Regions from separate parts of the Cedecea neteri genome, predicted to be linked through region 1. Evidence: predicted binding sites of a transcription regulator. Region 1 holds the regulator's gene; each other region holds the start of a gene.

Region 1 (5,980 bases):
GCGTTCCATGTAGGCAGTCACGGCTCTACCTACGGCGGTAACCCGCTGGCGTGTGCGGTGGCCGGGGCTGCTTTCGATATCATCAACACGCCGGAAGTCCTTAAGGGCGTAGCGGCCAAACGTCAGCTTTTCGTTGAGCAACTGCAAAAGATAAACGCACAGTTCGATCTGTTCAGCGACATTCGCGGCATGGGGCTGTTGATTGGTGCAGAGCTTAACGAGAAGTACAAAGGACGCGCCCGCGAGTTTCTTTACGCTGCCGCAGCTGAAGGTGTGATGGTGTTGAACGCCGGGCCGGACGTCATGCGTTTCGCACCTTCGCTTATTGTCGAGGATGCGGATATCCTGGAAGGGATGCAGCGCTTCGCCAGAGCGGTTGCCCACGTGGTGGCGGCTTAAAACTAACTCGAGCGCCGCAGACGGCGGCTCAGCCAGATCCCATGATGAGGCCGCTGGCGCCAGGCTACCGAGGAGATGGTATGCATGGTGTTCAGGTGGCCAATAATCCGCTGTAAATGCTGCTCCATGGTGCTTAACGGCCCCGTGGGCAGCGTGTCCGGTTCCAGAATATTCGCGTCGTTTGACCCGCCAGGCCCGTCATACTCTAGCCTTTGCTGGCAGCGCTGTAATCCAATTTCACAAGACTGCAGGTACTTCTGCGCCAGGTCTGGCGTCAGCATGTTGTGTTCGCGCGCCAGGGTGGTCATGGCGTTGATATGCTCGACGATGAACTGGCTGTGGGTTACCCACAATTTCATGTCGGCCAGGTAGTGGGAGTTAAAGCCTGGCTCCTGCATCGCCTGATTGAGCGAGTTGAAAAGCGCGTTGTGCGCCTGATTGACTCGCATACGTTGCCAGGCCAGCGGCGTGGGCTCCGGATCGTTGCTTAGTATCAGCCTAATAGCATCCTGATCCGCCTCCAGTGCGTCGTGGGCGTTCTGACGCAGCAGGCCGGTTTGCCACTGCGGCCACAGCCAGATCATGCCGCCAAAGGCAATCAGGCAGCCGAGTAGGGTGTCTATGAGCCGGGGAATGATGTAACTTTCGGCGCTGAGAGTGATGAGCTGCAGGGTATATACCGCGGTGACGGTAAAACCAATGGTGGCCCAGCCGTAGCTTTTGCGGATGAACAGGTAGCTAACCAGCGTAATCATTAACATCGCCAGCAGGGTGTAGCTGTCCGGGACGTGGAAGTGCAGGGTGATACCGGCGATACACAACCCTGCCATGGTGCCTGCCGCCCTGTGAACGATGCGCACCCGTGTTGCACCGTAGCCGTTTTGCGTCACGAACATCACCGTCATCAGGATCCAGTAAGGCTTTGGCAGGTGTAAGAAGGAGCCCAGCAGGCTGGCAATGGTCAGCATCACGCCTAAACGCGCGGAGCTGCGCAAAGCAGAGGATTTGAACGAGAGATAGCTTTTCAGGGCCGGGAAAAACGGCAGACGGCGCTCACGGTCTTCCATTAAATCTCTTACGTACAGCGGCCGCTGAGTTTTCAGTACCCGGGCAATGCGGCTGAAGTGGTAATGGCAAAATTGCCCTACCGGATTATCCGGGTTCTGTCGGGCGATTTTTTCCAGCGCGTCGATCTGCTTGTCCATGGTAAAGCGCGTTGGATAGCGGTGATAAAGAATATCGTCTGCCAGCACGCGCAGACGCGCGGCGATGGTTTGGGCATTCCAGCGGATCACAGCTTCCGCATGGCTTTGCTCGACCAGTTTTTGCACCTCTTCAGGCTGGTGCAGGCTTACCGAAATGTGTTCCTGCAGATCCAGCGCAACCTGGAAAGCGCGTAACAGGCGCTTGTAGCCGTTTTGCTGGTTGGCCGACAGCATATGCAGCTGCTGGTAGCAGGTGGTGATCAGGTCGACGGCTTTTTGCTGGCGGGCCAGCAATGGGGGCAGCGCTTTTTCCGGGTCGGTATGCTGGGTTAGCAGGCTGTATTTTGCTTCGCAGTAATCTGCCAGCTGGCGGTAAAGCAGGCTGAGCGACTCCCTGAGCGGCTGTTCACGCCATAGCCGGAACCAGAACCAGTTGAAGGCGCCGTACCAGATGGTGCCGAAGATATAGAGCACCATTGGTTTCCAGATCGGCATATTTCCGGCCATGCTGAGCGTAAAAATAGCGGCGATCAGCGATGCGGGCAGCAGGCGAGCGTGAAGTGAACTGATTTCCGCCGTCACGCCGAGCAGCAGAGCCATGACGATCAATATCGCAGGCAGAGGGATGTGGGTGTAAAGCAGCAGAAGCTGCAGGATAAGGCTGCTGAGGGCGAACAGGCTGCCGCCAATAATCAAACGTTTGAAAAAGCGTTTGTGTGGCGTGTCCAGCCCGGCAATGTTGCAGCAGGCGGGAACTAACGAGAAGAGCAGGCCGTTTTGCAGGCTGCCAAGCAACAGGCCGATAGCCACGGGAAGACACAGCACAAGCGTTTGCCTAAGCGCGTAGTTAACTTCCGGGTGGTAAATTAATCTCTTCCACATAGCCTGAATTGTAGAGACAAAAAAGGCGTGTTACCGAAGCGACACGCCTTTATAAGGGCTAATTAACGGGTGCCGTAAACGACGATCGTTTTACCGTGGGCAGAAATGAGATTCTGATCTTCCAGCATTTTCAGAATACGGCCAACGGTTTCGCGGGAGCAGCCCACGATCTGACCGATTTCCTGGCGGGTGATCTTGATTTGCATCCCGTCCGGGTGGGTCATGGCATCCGGCTGTTTAGCCAGGTTAAGCAGCGTCTGAGCGATACGGCCAGTCACGTCGAGGAACGCGAGGTTGCCGACTTTCTCAGAAGTCACCTGCAGGCGGCGTGCCATCTGGGAAGAAAGACGCATCAGGATGTCCGGGTTGACCTGAATTAGCTGACGGAATTTTTTATAGGAAATTTCAGCTACTTCACAGGCGGTCTTGGCACGAACCCAGGCACTGCGTTCCTGGCCTTCTTCGAATAAACCTAATTCACCAATGAAATCACCCTGATTCAGATAAGAAAGGATCATCTCCTTGCCTTCTTCATCTTTAATCAGAACAGCTACGGAGCCTTTGACGATGTAGTACAGCGTCTCCGCCTTTTCACCCTGGTGAATCAGCGTGCTCTTCGACGGATACTTATGAATGTGGCAATGAGACAAGAACCATTCGAGAGTCGGGTCTGTTTGTGGTTTGCCAAGCACCATGCGCGGTTATCCTCTGTTATAAACTGGCTACCAAAGACAAGACATGGGACCTCTTGTCTGGCGTTGCAATCGTGAAATTTTCCCAAGCCCTGGGAGCTGGCGTGCAGGTTCGCCCTGCTGCCTGTAATTAGTCGTTTCCTCTGCTTACGGCATAAACGTCTCTGTATCGCAGCAGCATCCGGATTGTTTTAGCATAGCTTTTGGTAAGTGTCTTGTATTGTCTCGTTTCAGCATGACTTGGATCGCCTTACGTTGCCAGTTTTCACGTAGACGCGTAATCTGAAAGAAAATTTTATTACGGGAGTAGGTAAAATGCAGGCACGTGTTAAATGGGTAGAGGGCATGACCTTCCTCGGAGAATCCGCTTCTGGCCACCAAATTTTGATGGACGGTAACTCCGGGGATAAAGCGCCAAGCCCGATGGAAATGCTGCTGATGGCCGCGGGCGGTTGTAGCTCAATTGACGTGGTGTCGATTCTGCAAAAAGGCCGCCATGACGTGACGGATTGTGAGGTGAAACTGACTTCTGAACGTCGTGAAGAAGCGCCACGTCTGTTTACCCGCATCCATTTGCATTTTGTTGTAACCGGGAAAGAGCTGAAAGAGAGTGCCGTTGCCCGCGCCGTTGAGCTGACTGCAGAGAAATATTGCTCGGTGACGTTGATGCTCGAGAAAGCCGCAGAGATTAGCCACAGCTACGAAATTATTGAAGCATAAAGTGAAAAGGGCGGTATCGAGACCGCCCTTACGCCATCAGGCAATTTTCCTGCCTTCCGCCAGCCGCTGCACCAGCGGGGCCATGATCAGCTCCATCGCCAGCCCCATTTTTCCGCCCGGCACCACCAATGTATTGATGTGGGAGATAAATGACCCCTGCAACATCGCCAGCAGATAAGGGAAGTCGATGTCATCCAGCCCACGGAAGTGAATGACCACGAAGCTTTCGTCCAGCGACGGAATAGCTCGCGCGGCAAATGGGTTAGAGGTATCCACCGTTGGAACGCGCTGGAAGTTGATATGGGTACGTGAAAACTGCGGCGTAATGAAGTTGATGTAATCGTCCATGGAACGCACCACGGAATCCATCACCGCTTCCCGTGAATGGCCGCGTTCGCTGGTATCGCGCACCAGTTTCTGAATCCATTCCAGGTTAACGATGGGCACCACGCCTACCAGTAAATCGACGCAGTCGGCGACGTTATGCTGAGGGGTGACCACGCCGCCGTGCAGACCTTCGTAAAACAGGACGTCGGTGGGTTCGGGGAGCGGTTGCCACGGGGTAAAAGTGCCCGGCACCTGGTTCCACGGTACGGCTTCATCATAGGTATGCAGGTATTTACGCGATTGCCCTTTTCCGGTCTGGCCGTATTCGATAAAGGTTCGTTCCAGTAACCCGAAGTCGTTGGCGTCCGGCCCAAAGTAGCTAATATGGCGGCCAGCATCGCGTGCTTTGCGGATAGCCATGTCCATTTCCGGGCGGGTATAACGGTGGAAACTGTCGCCTTCAACTTCGGCGGCGCGCAGGTTGAGCTGCTGGAAAATCTTGCGGAAAGCGAGGCTGGTGGTGGTGGTGCCGGCGCCGCTGGAACCTGTGACCGCAATAACCGGGTGTTTGGCTGACATAGGGTGAAAACTCCGTGAGGGATCGGAAAAGAGGTCTGTAACTGCTTGTTATACTTTTCAGCCAGTATAGATCACCCTGCCAGTTAGCGGTCAGCCGCGAAACTGCCCGCGCGGCATAATGTTCACCGTTTCATGGAGTTCAGACCAAACCAGCACGGCCTCGCCGCTTTGTAACTGGCGCTTCACGTCGGCGACTTTTTGCGTCAACGAGCGCTCCTGCTCACCATAATCGGTGCCTTCCCGTAATACAAAAGATTCAATCAAATTGTCGAGCGTTTCAGGGGCGAGATCTTGCCAGGGAATGATCATTTTAGTGGTCCAGGAAGCGGGTTAGCCAGTCGGGAATACGCTGCTCAAGCCACATCTGTGGGCGCAGCAGAGTCCCGCCGACAAAGCCAACGTGGCCGCCGTAAGTCGTGAGCTGGTAATGGATATTGGGCGGCAGCGTTTCGCGATCCGGGATGACGTGGTGATCCATAAAAGGGTCGTCTTTGGCATGGATAATCAGCGTCGGAGCGGCAATTTCCGGCAACAGCGGCATGGCGCTGCACTGGCGATAGTAGTCCAGCGCGTCGGCAAAGCCATGGATCTTCGAGGTAATTAAATCATCGAACTCGCGAATGCGGCGCAGGCTTTTCAGCTTGCGGAGGTCGATAGGCAGCGAGCCAGGGTAGCTCTTCAGCTTACGGGCGGCATTTTTCTTCAGCAGATTCAGCAGGTAATGCTGATAGACGCGCGAGAAGCCCTGCTCCATGTGGTAGCAACACTGCTCCAGCATCAGCGGGGCGGAGACAATCACGCCGGCTTTCAGCGTGCAGGCCGCGCCCTGTTTTGCCATCAGGCAGGCGAGCATGTTCCCGCCCAGCGAGAAGCCAACGGCGGCTGTTGGGACTTCACCGTAGCGCTGATTCAACCATTCGAGGAAGTAGGTGCCGTCTTCCGTTTCCCCGGAGTGGTAAATGCGTTCTTTGCGGTTTGGCACGCCGCTGCAGCCGCGAAAATGCATCACCACGCCCAGCCAACCGCGTTTTTTCGCCGCTTCTATCATGCCGTGGGCGTAGGGGCTGTGGAGGCTGCCTTCCAGTCCGTGAAACACGACTAAGCGTGGTTTGTGCATGGCAGTTTGCGGATCTTCGCTCCACGCAAGATCGACAAAATCCCCGTCCGGCATATCCA
Region 2 (5,980 bases), 150 kb from region 1:
CCCGTCATTTTAAAGGATCTTATTTTGCTGAATCCGATCGTTCGTAAATTCCAGTATGGCCAGCATACGGTCACGCTTGAAACCGGCATGATGGCTCGCCAGGCTACCGCTGCAGTAATGGTAAGCATGGATGACACCGCGGTATTCGTTACCGTTGTTGGCCAGAAAAAAGCCAAACCAGGGCAGGACTTCTTCCCGCTGACCGTTAACTATCAGGAGCGTACCTACGCTGCTGGTCGTATCCCAGGTAGCTTCTTCCGTCGTGAAGGCCGTCCAAGCGAAGGTGAAACCCTGATTGCGCGTCTGATTGACCGCCCGGTTCGCCCGCTGTTCCCTGAAGGTTTCGTCAACGAAGTGCAGGTTATCGCTACCGTTGTTTCCGTAAACCCACAGGTTCACCCTGATATCGTTGCCATGATCGGTGCTTCTGCTGCACTGAGCCTGTCCGGTATTCCGTTTAACGGTCCAATCGGTGCCGCTCGTGTTGGTTACATCAATGACCAGTACGTGCTGAACCCGACCGCTGAAGAGCTGAAAACCAGCAAGCTGGATCTGGTTGTTGCCGGTACCGAAAGCGCAGTGCTGATGGTTGAATCCGAAGCTGAACTGCTGAGCGAAGACCAGATGCTGGGTGCCGTTGTCTTCGGTCACGATCAGCAGCAGGTTGTTATCAAAGAAATCAACGCGCTGGTTGCCGAAGCAGGTAAACCACGTTGGGACTGGCAGCCTGAAGCGGTAAACGAAGCGCTGAATGCACGCGTTGCTGCACTGGCTGAATCCCGTCTGAGCGATGCTTACCGCATTACTGAGAAGCAAGAGCGTTATGCACAGGTTGACGTCATCAAAGCTGACGTTATCGCGACGCTGACCGCAGAAGACGAATCTCTGGACGCTGGCGAACTGTCTGACATTCTGCACGCTATCGAGAAAAACGTTGTTCGTAGCCGTATCCTGGCAGGCGAGCTGCGCATCGATGGCCGCGAAAAAGACATGATTCGTGGTCTGGACGTTCGCACTGGCGTTCTGCCGCGTACTCACGGTTCTGCACTGTTCACCCGTGGTGAAACTCAGGCGCTGGTCACCGCAACGCTGGGTACTGCACGTGACGCACAGACGCTGGACGAGCTGATGGGTGAGCGCACTGACAGCTTCCTGTTCCACTACAACTTCCCTCCGTACTCCGTAGGCGAGACCGGGATGGTTGGTTCGCCTAAGCGTCGTGAAATTGGTCACGGCCGTCTGGCGAAGCGTGGCGTGCTGGCCGTTATGCCAGAAGCGGATAAATTCCCGTACACCGTTCGTGTGGTTTCTGAAATCACCGAATCTAACGGTTCTTCTTCCATGGCCTCCGTGTGTGGTGCTTCTCTGGCACTGATGGACGCTGGTGTGCCAATCAAAGCCGCCGTTGCGGGTATCGCAATGGGCCTGGTGAAAGAAGGCGACAACTTCGTGGTTCTGTCCGACATTCTGGGTGACGAAGATCACCTGGGCGACATGGACTTCAAAGTAGCCGGTAGCCGTGAAGGTATCTCTGCGCTGCAGATGGATATCAAAATCGAAGGTATCACCCGCGAAATCATGCAGGTGGCTCTGAACCAGGCTAAGGGTGCGCGTCTGCACATTCTGGGCGTGATGGAACAGGCTATCGACGCACCTCGTGGCGATATCTCTGAGTTCGCACCACGTATTCACACCATCAAAATCAACCCAGACAAGATCAAAGACGTGATCGGTAAGGGCGGAGCTGTGATTCGTGCGCTGACCGAAGAAACCGGCACCACCATCGAAATCGAAGATGACGGTACAGTTAAAATCGCAGCGACCGACGGTGATAAAGCGAAACACGCTATCCGTCGTATCGAAGAGATCACCGCTGAAATCGAAGTGGGCCGTATCTACAACGGTAAAGTCACTCGTATCGTTGATTTCGGTGCGTTTGTTGCTATCGGCGGCGGTAAAGAAGGTCTGGTTCACATCTCTCAAATCGCTGACAAGCGCGTAGAGAAAGTGACTGACTATCTGCAGATGGGTCAGGAAGTTCCGGTGAAAGTACTGGAAGTTGACCGTCAGGGCCGCGTCCGTTTAAGCATTAAAGAAGCAACCGAGCAGTCTCCGGCAGAAGGTGCAGCACCAGCCGCGCCAGAAGCTGAGTAAGGTTTGCCAATTAAGCTCTCCATGGTGACATGGAGAGCTGTTTGTTACGGGACAGGATGTCTCGTTTGCAGCCGGGGGACAGGACGTTCATCCATTTGTTGTCTTCGGGAGTAGGAAATGAAGCCTTTTTTGCGCTGGTGTTTCGTTGCGACAGCTATCACGCTGGCCGGATGCAGCAACTCTGCCTGGCGTAAGAACGAAGTATTAGCGGTGCCATTGCAGCCTACGCTGCAGCAGGAAGTGATTCTGGCACGCATGGAACAAATACTTGCCAGTCGGGCTTTAACCGATGACGAACGCGCACAGCTTTTATATGAGCGCGGAGTGTTGTATGATAGCCTCGGTCTGAGGGCTCTGGCGCGGAATGATTTTTCACAAGCGCTGGCCATCCGTCCCGATATGCCTGAAGTATTCAATTACTTAGGCATTTATTTAACGCAGGCAGGCAATTTTGATGCTGCCTATGAAGCGTTTGATTCTGTACTTGAGCTTGATCCAACTTACAACTACGCGCACTTAAATCGCGGTATCGCCCTCTATTACGGTGGTCGTTATCGTTTAGCGCAAGATGATCTGCTGGCGTTTTATCAAGACGATCCCAACGATCCTTTCCGTAGCCTGTGGCTCTATATTGCTGAACGCAATTTGGACGAAAAACAGGCCAAAGTGGCGCTACAACAGCGTCTCGAGAAATCGGATAGAGAGCAATGGGGATGGAATATTGTCGAGTTCTACCTGGGCAACATTAGCGAAAAAGAGCTAATGGAACGCCTCAAGGCGGACGCAACGGATAACACCTCGCTCGCTGAGCATCTCAGTGAAACCAACTTCTATTTAGGTAAGTACTACCTAAGTCTGGGGGATAAGGACAGCGCCAAGGCACTGTTCAAGTTAGCGGTTGCTAACAACGTACACAACTACGTTGAGCATCGTTATGCATTGTTGGAATTAGCGCTCTTGGGCCAGGAGCAAGACGACCTGGCAGAATCGGACCAGCAATAGCTGACGAACAACGATCGTCCCATAAACTTTTTAACTAAAGTCATCACCTTCACGGGTGAGGGCGTTTTTGTTCGTTAATCAATCAAATTTGAGCCGGTTCACACTTTTCAATGAAAATTGCAGATCAATTTCACGATGAGTTACGTAGACTGGCCGCCATCAACGAGGCACATGTACTACATGACTGATATCATCGAAACCACTTTTTCTGATCTGGGGCTGCACGCCTCCATCATTCAGGCCCTGAACGATCTGGGCTACGAAAAGCCATCACCAATTCAGGCAGAATGTATTCCACATCTGCTGAATGGCCGCGACGTTCTGGGTATGGCCCAGACCGGTAGCGGTAAAACTGCAGCGTTCTCTCTGCCGCTGCTGAACAACCTCGATCCTGAGCTGAAAGCACCACAAATCCTGGTGCTGGCCCCGACCCGCGAACTGGCGGTTCAGGTTGCTGAAGCCATGACGGATTTCTCTAAACACATGCACGGCGTGAACGTTGTGGCCCTTTACGGCGGCCAGCGTTATGACGTGCAGCTGCGCGCTCTGCGTCAGGGTCCACAGATTGTTGTTGGTACTCCAGGGCGTCTGCTTGACCACCTGAAACGCGGTACCCTGAACCTGTCCGGCCTGAAAGGTCTGGTCCTGGATGAAGCGGATGAAATGCTGCGTATGGGCTTCATCGAAGACGTTGAAACCATCATGGCGCAGATCCCGGCTGAACATCAGACCGCGCTGTTCTCTGCCACCATGCCGGAAGCGATTCGTCGCATTACCCGTCGCTTCATGAAAGATCCTCAGGAAGTGCGTATTCAGTCCAGCGTGACTACTCGCCCGGACATCAGCCAGAGCTTCTGGTCTGTTTATGGCATGCGTAAAAACGAAGCGCTGGTTCGTTTCCTGGAAGCAGAAGACTTTGATGCGGCGATTATCTTCGTTCGTACCAAAAACGCGACCCTGGAAGTGGCTGAAGCGCTGGAGCGCAGCGGTTATAACAGTGCCGCGCTGAACGGGGACATGAACCAGGCGCTGCGTGAACAGACCCTGGAGCGCCTGAAAGATGGTCGTCTGGACATCCTGATCGCCACCGACGTTGCGGCCCGTGGCCTGGACGTGGAGCGTATCAGTCTGGTTGTTAACTACGACATCCCGATGGACTCTGAATCTTACGTTCACCGTATCGGCCGTACCGGTCGTGCTGGTCGTGCAGGCCGTGCGCTGCTGTTCGTTGAGAACCGCGAGCGTCGTCTGCTGCGCAACATCGAACGCACCATGAAGCTGACGATCCCTGAAGTAGAGCTGCCAAACGCAGATCTGCTGGGCGAGCGTCGTCTGGCTAAATTCGCCGCTAAAGTTCAGCAGCAGCTGGAAAGCAGCGATCTGGATCTGTACCGTGGCCTGCTGGCAAAAATTCAGCCTTCCGCTGAAGAAGAGCTGGACATCGAAACGCTGGCTGCAGCACTGCTGAAAATGGCTCAGGGTGAACGTCCTCTGATCCTGCCACCAGATGCACCGATGCGCCCACGTCGCGAATTCAAAGAGCGTGACGATCGCTTCGAACGTCGCGGCGACCGTAATGACCGTGGCCCACGTGGCGACCGTCCAGAGCGCGGTGGTGAAGATCGTCCACGTCGTGAACGTCGCGATGCTGGCGATATGGAACTGTATCGCATCGAAGTTGGCCGTGACGATGGCGTTGAAGTGCGTCACATCGTTGGCGCTATCGCTAACGAAGGCGACATCAGCAGCCGTTACATCGGTAACATCAAACTGTTCGGGACTCACTCCACCATCGAGCTGCCGAAAGGCATGCCGGGTGAAGTTCTGCAGCACTTTACCCGCACTCGTATTCTGAACAAGCCGATGAATATGCAGCTGCTGGGTGACGCGCAGCCTCGTCCAGAGCGCAGCGGCGAACGCCGTGGCGGTCGTGACGGTGGCCGTGGTTTCGGCGGCGAGCGTCGTGAAGGCGGTCGTGGTCCACGTCGCGAAGGCGCTGGTGCAGGTGCTGGTCGTAGCTTCAGCGGTGAACGCCGTGAAGGTGGCCGTGGCCCGCGTCGCGAAGACGGAGCTGCAACCGCACGTCGTCGCTTCGGTGATGCATAATTGACCTATAATCTGCCGTCTTATTTTTAAACGGCAGTGATAAAAGCCCCGGTTATTGCAATCGGGGTTTTTTTTATCCCCTTTGTACTCATGTACTGGTACAATGAGCCGCATAAGACAATTTCGTCATGCTCAGTTTTTCAGGGATTCGATATGACAACGTTAACCGCCCCCGGCACAAAGCCTTCGTTAATTGGCGGGGTGATGATCATCGGTGGAACAATCATTGGTGCAGGGATGTTTTCGCTCCCGGTGGTGATGTCGGGGGCCTGGTTCTTCTGGTCGCTGGCCGCGCTGGTCTTTACCTGGTTCTGTATGCTGCATTCCGGGCTGATGATCCTGGAGGCGAACCTGAACTACCGCATCGGTTCCAGCTTCGACACCATCACTAAAGACTTGCTGGGGCGCGGCTGGAATGCGATCAACGGCCTGTCGATTGCGTTTGTGCTTTATATCCTGACTTACGCCTATATTTCGGCCAGTGGCTCCATCCTGCACCATACGTTTTCGGAGATGTCGCTGGACGTGCCGGCTCGCCTGGCGGGGCTAGTCTTTGCGCTGGTGGTGGCGTTTATAGTCTGGCTGAGTACCAAAGCGGTTAGCCGCATGACGGCGATTGTGCTCGGCGCAAAAGTCATTACTTTCTTCCTGACCTTCGGCAGCCTGCTTGGGCACGTCACGCCAGCAACGCTATTTAACGTGGCGGAGAGCAATACCT
Region 3 (5,980 bases), 1.4 Mb from region 1:
CTCACCAGCGTATCGGTGCTGATCGCCAGCAGTTGTTTTTCGGGTACCGACAGCAACGCACAGTCGTCGCCAATACCGGCTTCCACATCACGACGAGAACTTGTAACGCGATCGAAGTAACGGGCAATCAGGGAAAACTCACCGCATGCCATGCGTGATACCTCAGGAATGTCAGTTGCAGGAAAAAAGAAGGCCGGGAAAACCCGGCCAGGAGATTACTTCTTGTGGGGACGAATAGCGGGAGCGGCTTTGTCGAGAACGCCGTTGACGAACTTATGGCTGTCTTCGGCACCGAAGGTTTTCGCCAGCTCAATCGCTTCGTTGATGGCCACTTTGTACGGCACATCATCACGTTTGGACAGTTCAAACAGCGCAATGCGCAGTACCGCTTTTTCCACCTGACCCAGCTCTTCAAGCAGACGGGACAGGTAAGGCTTCATCAGCCCATCCAGATACGCGCTGTTGGTAGCCACGCCGCTCAGCAGCTCGCGGAAGTAGACAACGTCAACGTCTTTGACGTCCTGTTCCGCCAGGAACTGGTATTCAACATCAGCGATGTCGTTTTTAGACAACTGCCAGGAGTAGAGCGCCTGGACGGCACACTCACGGGCGCGGCGACGAGCAGCAGGTTTCACGGATTTCCCCTTACAAAAATCAGGCCTTGATGGCTTTCAATACATTAATCATTTCAAGCGCGGTCAGTGCAGCTTCTGCACCTTTGTTACCGGCTTTGGTGCCAGCACGTTCGATGGCTTGTTCAATGCTTTCAGTGGTCAGCACGCCGAAGGCAACGGGAATACCGCTGTCCTGGCCTACGCTTAACAGACCGTTGCTGGCACCGCCGGCAACGTATTCGAAGTGTGCAGTGCCTCCGCGAATCACGGTACCCAGCGCGATAACAGCATCGTATTTACCGGTTTTTGCCAGTGCATCAGCGGCCAGCGGCAGCTCGTAAGCGCCTGGCACCCAAACTACGGTGATGTTTTTGTCTTTCACCTGACCAATGCGTTTCAGGGCGTCGATAGCACCTTCCAGCAGGCTGTCATTGATGAAGTTGTTAAAACGCGCGATGGTGATGGCGACGCGAGCGTCAGGAGTAGCAACAGCAGCTTCAATAATGTTCATAATCTTCCTTTACGGGTTCTGTTTAGCCCCGCAGGGGGGCGGATTTTATCATAATCTTTTCGTGACTGCTTACGTTTTACTGGCGTCCGTAAATGGGCGTCAAATGCAGGCACAAATCGGGGCCAACCTGGCGGACTTCGCTAAAGCTGAACTCCGGCGCATCAGCAAGTTTTTCAAGGCCAGGAAGCTCGCACAAACCGCGGGCATCATTGCCTAATAATTTTGGTGCGACATAGACAATCAGCTCGTCCACCAGCCCTGCCTGTAACAGCGCCCCGGCAAGCGTTGCCCCTGCCTCAACCCAGACAGAATTCACCTGGCGTTTGCCAAGCTGCATCATTAACACGACCAAATCAAGGTGGCCATTATGTTCAGGCACCAGCAGTTGCTCGACGTCCTCCGGCCAGGGTTGTTCATCCGCCTGGCTGCGGGCGAGCCAGGTTTGCCCCGGATTGGCAATAATTTGGTGCTGCGGCGTTACCCGGTTTTGGCGATCCAGCACAATACGAATCGGCTGACGCAAATCCTGTTCGGCATAAATAGCCTGGCTGACGCTATCCAGTTCATCCCAGCGAACCGTTAATGACGGGTTATCTGCCAATACGGTCGCGTCGCTGGAAAGAATCGCGGCACTTCGCGCGCGCTGGCGCTGCACATCGCGACGCGCCTGGGGAGAGGTAATCCATTTACTCTCCCCGCTCGCCATCGCGGTACGGCCGTCCAGCGAGGCACCTAACTTAAGCTGAATATACGGGAATCCGGTGCGCATACGCTTGAGGAACCCGCGGTTCAGCGCTTCGGCTTCGTTCATCATCAGGCCGTGGCTGACTTCAATGCCCGCCTGCTGCAAACGGTAGAGGCCCCGACCGGCAACCTGCGGATTAGGGTCCTGCATGGCGGCCACCACGCGAGACACACCCGCAGCAATCAAAGCATCACAACACGGTGGCGTGCGGCCATGGTGGCTGCAGGGCTCGAGCGTGACGTAAGCCGTGGCGCCCCGGGCCTGTTCGCCTGCCATGCGTAAAGCGTGCACTTCTGCATGAGGTTCCCCGGCGCGAAAGTGAAACCCTTCCCCCACAATCTTGCCGTCTTTGACTATCACGCAGCCGACATTCGGGTTCGGTGCGGTGGTAAAACGCCCGCGCTTAGCCAGCTCAAGCGCTCGAGCCATAAACTGTTCATCAAGGGACATCGGCATTAATCCTGTAAACGGGCGATTTCTTCACCAAATTCTTTGATATCTTCAAAGCTACGGTAGACCGAAGCAAAGCGAATATAGGCGACTTTATCCAGCTTTTTGAGCTGCTCCATCACCAGGTTACCGATGAGTTTACTCGGGATTTCGCGTTCGCCGGTTGCTCGAAGGTGCGACTTAATATGGCTGATAGCCATTTCCACATCGTCAGAATTGACCGGACGTTTTTCCAGCGCTTTCAGGATGCCGCTGCGCAGTTTGTCTTCGTTAAACGGCTCGCGCACCTCATTACTCTTCACCACTCTCGGCATCACCAGCTCCGCAACCTCGAAAGTCGTGAAGCGTTCGTGGCAAACCAGGCACTGGCGCCGACGGCGTACGGAGGAACCTTCCCCCACCAGGCGAGAGTCGATAACTTTGGTGTCCACGGCGAAACAGAATGGGCAATGCATAGCGTTTCCTGCTGGGATTATAAAGATGAACAATAGTTTACCGCGAAGTTGCGGGAGTACAAAGACAGCGCCGACCCTGCAACGTCAAATATGACTTTTCAAGCGCGAAGAACTACGCTTAAATCAGCGAACCTTAACAAGGAAAAACTAACCATGACAAAGACTTACTTAAGAATTATCCTGGTTTCAAGCCTGATGAGCCTGACCGCTTGTGCCCAGCAAACTGAAGTGCGTCAGATGCGCAGTCAAATTGGTTCGTTAAATCAGGAAATGACCAAACTAAGCCAGCAAACGGTGAAACTGACCCAGCAGAATGCCCTGAATGCGAAGTCGACCAGCGGTGTTTATCTGCTGCCGGGCTCAAACACAGCGGCACGTCTTAACAGCCAGATTGGTAACCTGAAAATGTCGCTGACCAACGTTGCAGCTGAAGCCAATGGCACCCGCGCCACGCTGCTGATTCAGGGAGAATCCAACGATCCGCTGCCGGCTTTCAGCGGCAAAGTCGAGTGGGGGCAGATCCAGGGCACCACGGACAACTTCCAGGAAGTTAACGTGCAAACTCAGTCCATAGACGCTCCGGCCAGCATTCTCGCCCCAAGCGACGTGTCGATTCCGCTTCGCCTGCCCGGCATCACGCCCGATCAATTAGGGTTTGTGCGCGTTCATGATATCCAGCCAGTCTCTACCGCCCAGCCAGCGCCCGCGCAATAACTTGTCACTCCCTTGCCTCGGGCTGATTTCAACCGCAGCTTCGCTTCTTACCCTCACCCTGGCCCTCTCCCTAAAAGGGAGAGGGAATAAAAATCCCCCACCGCTGGTTTTCTCCCTACCTCTCTGGGGGAGAGAATAAATCATCGTCAGTTTTCCCCCTCTCCCTCTGGGAGAGGGCCGGGGTGAGGGTTGTAATAACTCCGCTTTAATCCGGGAGATTTGAAAGGAAAAGGTGATTCGGAGACCGTACCCGACAAGAGAACCTGTCACACTCTTTCACACGCCCCGCACAATATGTGAAGCAACCCCTCTATTGTGACCTCGCCTTTTGAGTGATCTAAATCACACTTATATGTAACAACCTGGCATACGTTTGCGTAATTTGACGAAGCAGGTACAATCACGCCGTTTTTAATGTGCGCAAACGTGAACGCAATCGATTACGCATATGAGAAGAATGTGAAATAGAACATATTTTTGTGAGCAGGGATTTCTATAATAGTCGCGCTGCAAAGGTCCTTCCCCTGAGACCGGCGGCCAGGGATGACATCTCACATCCGCATCGCACCAAAATTACGTAAACAGTGGCTAAAAATATGAAAAAAATTATTCTGGCAGCCGGCACCGTTCTGGCGCTTTCCAGCTCTTTCTCTGCCAGCGCAGATGAAGCAAAAAACAGCGAATACCTCTCCGACTGGTGGCACCAGAGCGTTAACGTTGTCGGCAGCTACCACACCCGTTTCGGGCCGCAGCTGCGCAACGATACCTACCTGGAATATGAAGCGTTTGCCAAAAAAGACTGGTTCGATTTCTACGGCTACGTGGATGCGCCAGTCTTCTTTGGCGGCAACACCCAGGCGAAAGGGATCTGGAACCACGGTTCCCCACTGTTTATGGAAATCGAACCTCGCTTCTCCATCGATAAGCTGACCGGGACCGACCTGAGCTTTGGCCCGTTCAAAGAGTGGTACTTCGCGAACAACTACATTTACGACATGGGTCGTAACCAGGCTAATCGCCAGAGCACCTGGTACATGGGTCTGGGTACCGATATCGACACTGGCCTGCCGATGAGCCTGTCGATGAACGTGTATGCCAAGTATCAGTGGCAGAACTACGGTGCCTCTAACGAAAACGAGTGGGATGGCTACCGCTTCAAGGTGAAATACTTCGTGCCGATCACCTCCCTGTGGGGCGGTAAACTGAGCTATATCGGTTTCACTAACGTAGACTGGGACTCTGACCTGGGCAACGAGCAGTACCGTACCAATAACTCAGTTGCGTCCAGCCACATCCTGTCCCTGAACTACGATCACCTGCACTATTCCTTCGTGGCTCGTTACTTCCATAACGGCGGCCAGTGGAAAGATGGCGATCAGCCGTTCTTCATGAACGAGCGCGTGAAGTCTACTGGCTTCGGCTACTATGTGGTTGTTGGTTACAACTTCTAATCGCCACCACCTGTAAAAAAACCGGCCCTCTGGCCGGTTTTTTTATTTCTCAGGCAGGTAGCCTTTCGCCTTCTGAAGGGCAATAAAAGCCTGCAGAGAACGATCGTGGCGTTCCTGAAACACACGCCCGGTTAAATGAATATCCCGGCAGCGATCCAGCCTGAAGCTACGATAGTCATTCCGAGCCTCGCACCAGGCCACCAGCAGCCAGACCTCACCCCAAAATGACAATCCAAGAGGGTGAATATCCCGCTCCGTCAATTCCCCTTTTTCATCCTCATACAGCAGATGAACAACCTGACATTTGTCGATGGCGGAATGAAACAGATCGAACCAGGCTTTCACCTGCGGAAACTTGTTAAAATTTGGCGAGATAATACGGCTGCGTTCGGCAACCCGGCGCTTTTCTGGCGTCAGCACTGCGAGGAGCTTTTCGTGCACGGACTCAGCAGATTTCGCCAACGATTCCCCGCTCCAGGTTTGCACCATTCTTAGCGCCGCAATCACCGCCTCCACCTCTCCGGTCGTCAGCATCAGCGGAGGAAGATCGTACCCGGCCAGCAGGCGATAGCCGCAGCCCGCCTCCCCTTCTATCGGCACGCCGGAGAGGGAGAGATCCTGAATGTCACGGTAGATAGTTCGCTCCGAGACTTCCAGCCGTTCGGCAAGCTGTGCAGCCGTCGTCAGACGCCTGCCGCGCAGGATTTGCACTATCTGAAATAATCGATCGGCTCTTCGGCTCATGGGCATTCCGGGAAAAATAAGGCCTGCCCGAGCGGCAGGCTTTAGCGTCAGTATTGAGGCTTAAACCGGCTGATGCAACCCAACGCGGTTGCCTTCGCTGTCGATCATTAACGCAATCGTGCCGATATCATAGGGCAACACCTGCGGACCAAAGTCCAGACGGCCACCCGCCACTTCTACCTGCTGTAATGCTTTAACGATATCGGGCGTATAAAGATAAATCACCGCGCCTGTCTCAGAAGGCACAAACCGCTCTCCCTTCACTAAAGAGCCGCCGGTGGCAGGTTGGTCATACG

The links. The regulator CRP, encoded in region 1, controls carbon source genes, mostly activating them, when cyclic AMP is high. The targets are predictions, from matches to a motif close to ATGTGANNNNNNTCACAT.
Region 2: yrbN (protein YrbN) is a predicted target of CRP. The motif match lies at 3,243-3,260, and genes of this name have one in related genera.
Region 3: LH86_RS10100 (nucleoside-specific channel-forming protein Tsx) is a predicted target of CRP. The motif match lies at 3,820-3,837, and genes of this name have one in related genera.

The regions. Positions count from the first base shown of each region.
Region 1 covers NZ_CP009459.1:717,814-723,793, reverse strand. The annotation lists gene argD (bifunctional acetylornithine/succinyldiaminopimelate transaminase) at 1-399, shown strand, start outside; gene LH86_RS03530 (YccS/YhfK family putative transporter) at 402-2,486, opposite strand; gene crp (cAMP-activated global transcriptional regulator CRP) at 2,549-3,181, opposite strand; gene LH86_RS03520 (OsmC family protein) at 3,494-3,898, shown strand; gene LH86_RS03515 (phosphoribulokinase) at 3,935-4,804, opposite strand; gene LH86_RS03510 (YheU family protein) at 4,895-5,113, opposite strand; gene LH86_RS03505 (hydrolase) at 5,115-5,980, opposite strand, start outside.
Region 2 covers NZ_CP009459.1:571,904-577,883, reverse strand. The annotation lists gene pnp (polyribonucleotide nucleotidyltransferase) at 25-2,154, shown strand; gene nlpI (lipoprotein NlpI) at 2,272-3,156, shown strand; gene yrbN (protein YrbN) at 3,267-3,344, shown strand; gene LH86_RS02685 (DEAD/DEAH family ATP-dependent RNA helicase) at 3,337-5,262, shown strand; gene mtr (tryptophan permease) at 5,416-5,980, shown strand, end outside.
Region 3 covers NZ_CP009459.1:2,143,188-2,149,167, reverse strand. The annotation lists gene thiL (thiamine-phosphate kinase) at 1-152, opposite strand, end outside; gene nusB (transcription antitermination factor NusB) at 216-635, opposite strand; gene ribE (6,7-dimethyl-8-ribityllumazine synthase) at 655-1,125, opposite strand; gene ribD (bifunctional diaminohydroxyphosphoribosylaminopyrimidine deaminase/5-amino-6-(5-phosphoribosylamino)uracil reductase RibD) at 1,202-2,320, opposite strand; gene nrdR (transcriptional regulator NrdR) at 2,326-2,775, opposite strand; gene LH86_RS10105 (DUF3251 domain-containing protein) at 2,929-3,489, shown strand; gene LH86_RS10100 (nucleoside-specific channel-forming protein Tsx) at 4,086-4,940, shown strand; gene LH86_RS10095 (helix-turn-helix transcriptional regulator) at 4,983-5,684, opposite strand; gene LH86_RS10090 (VOC family protein) at 5,745-5,980, opposite strand, start outside.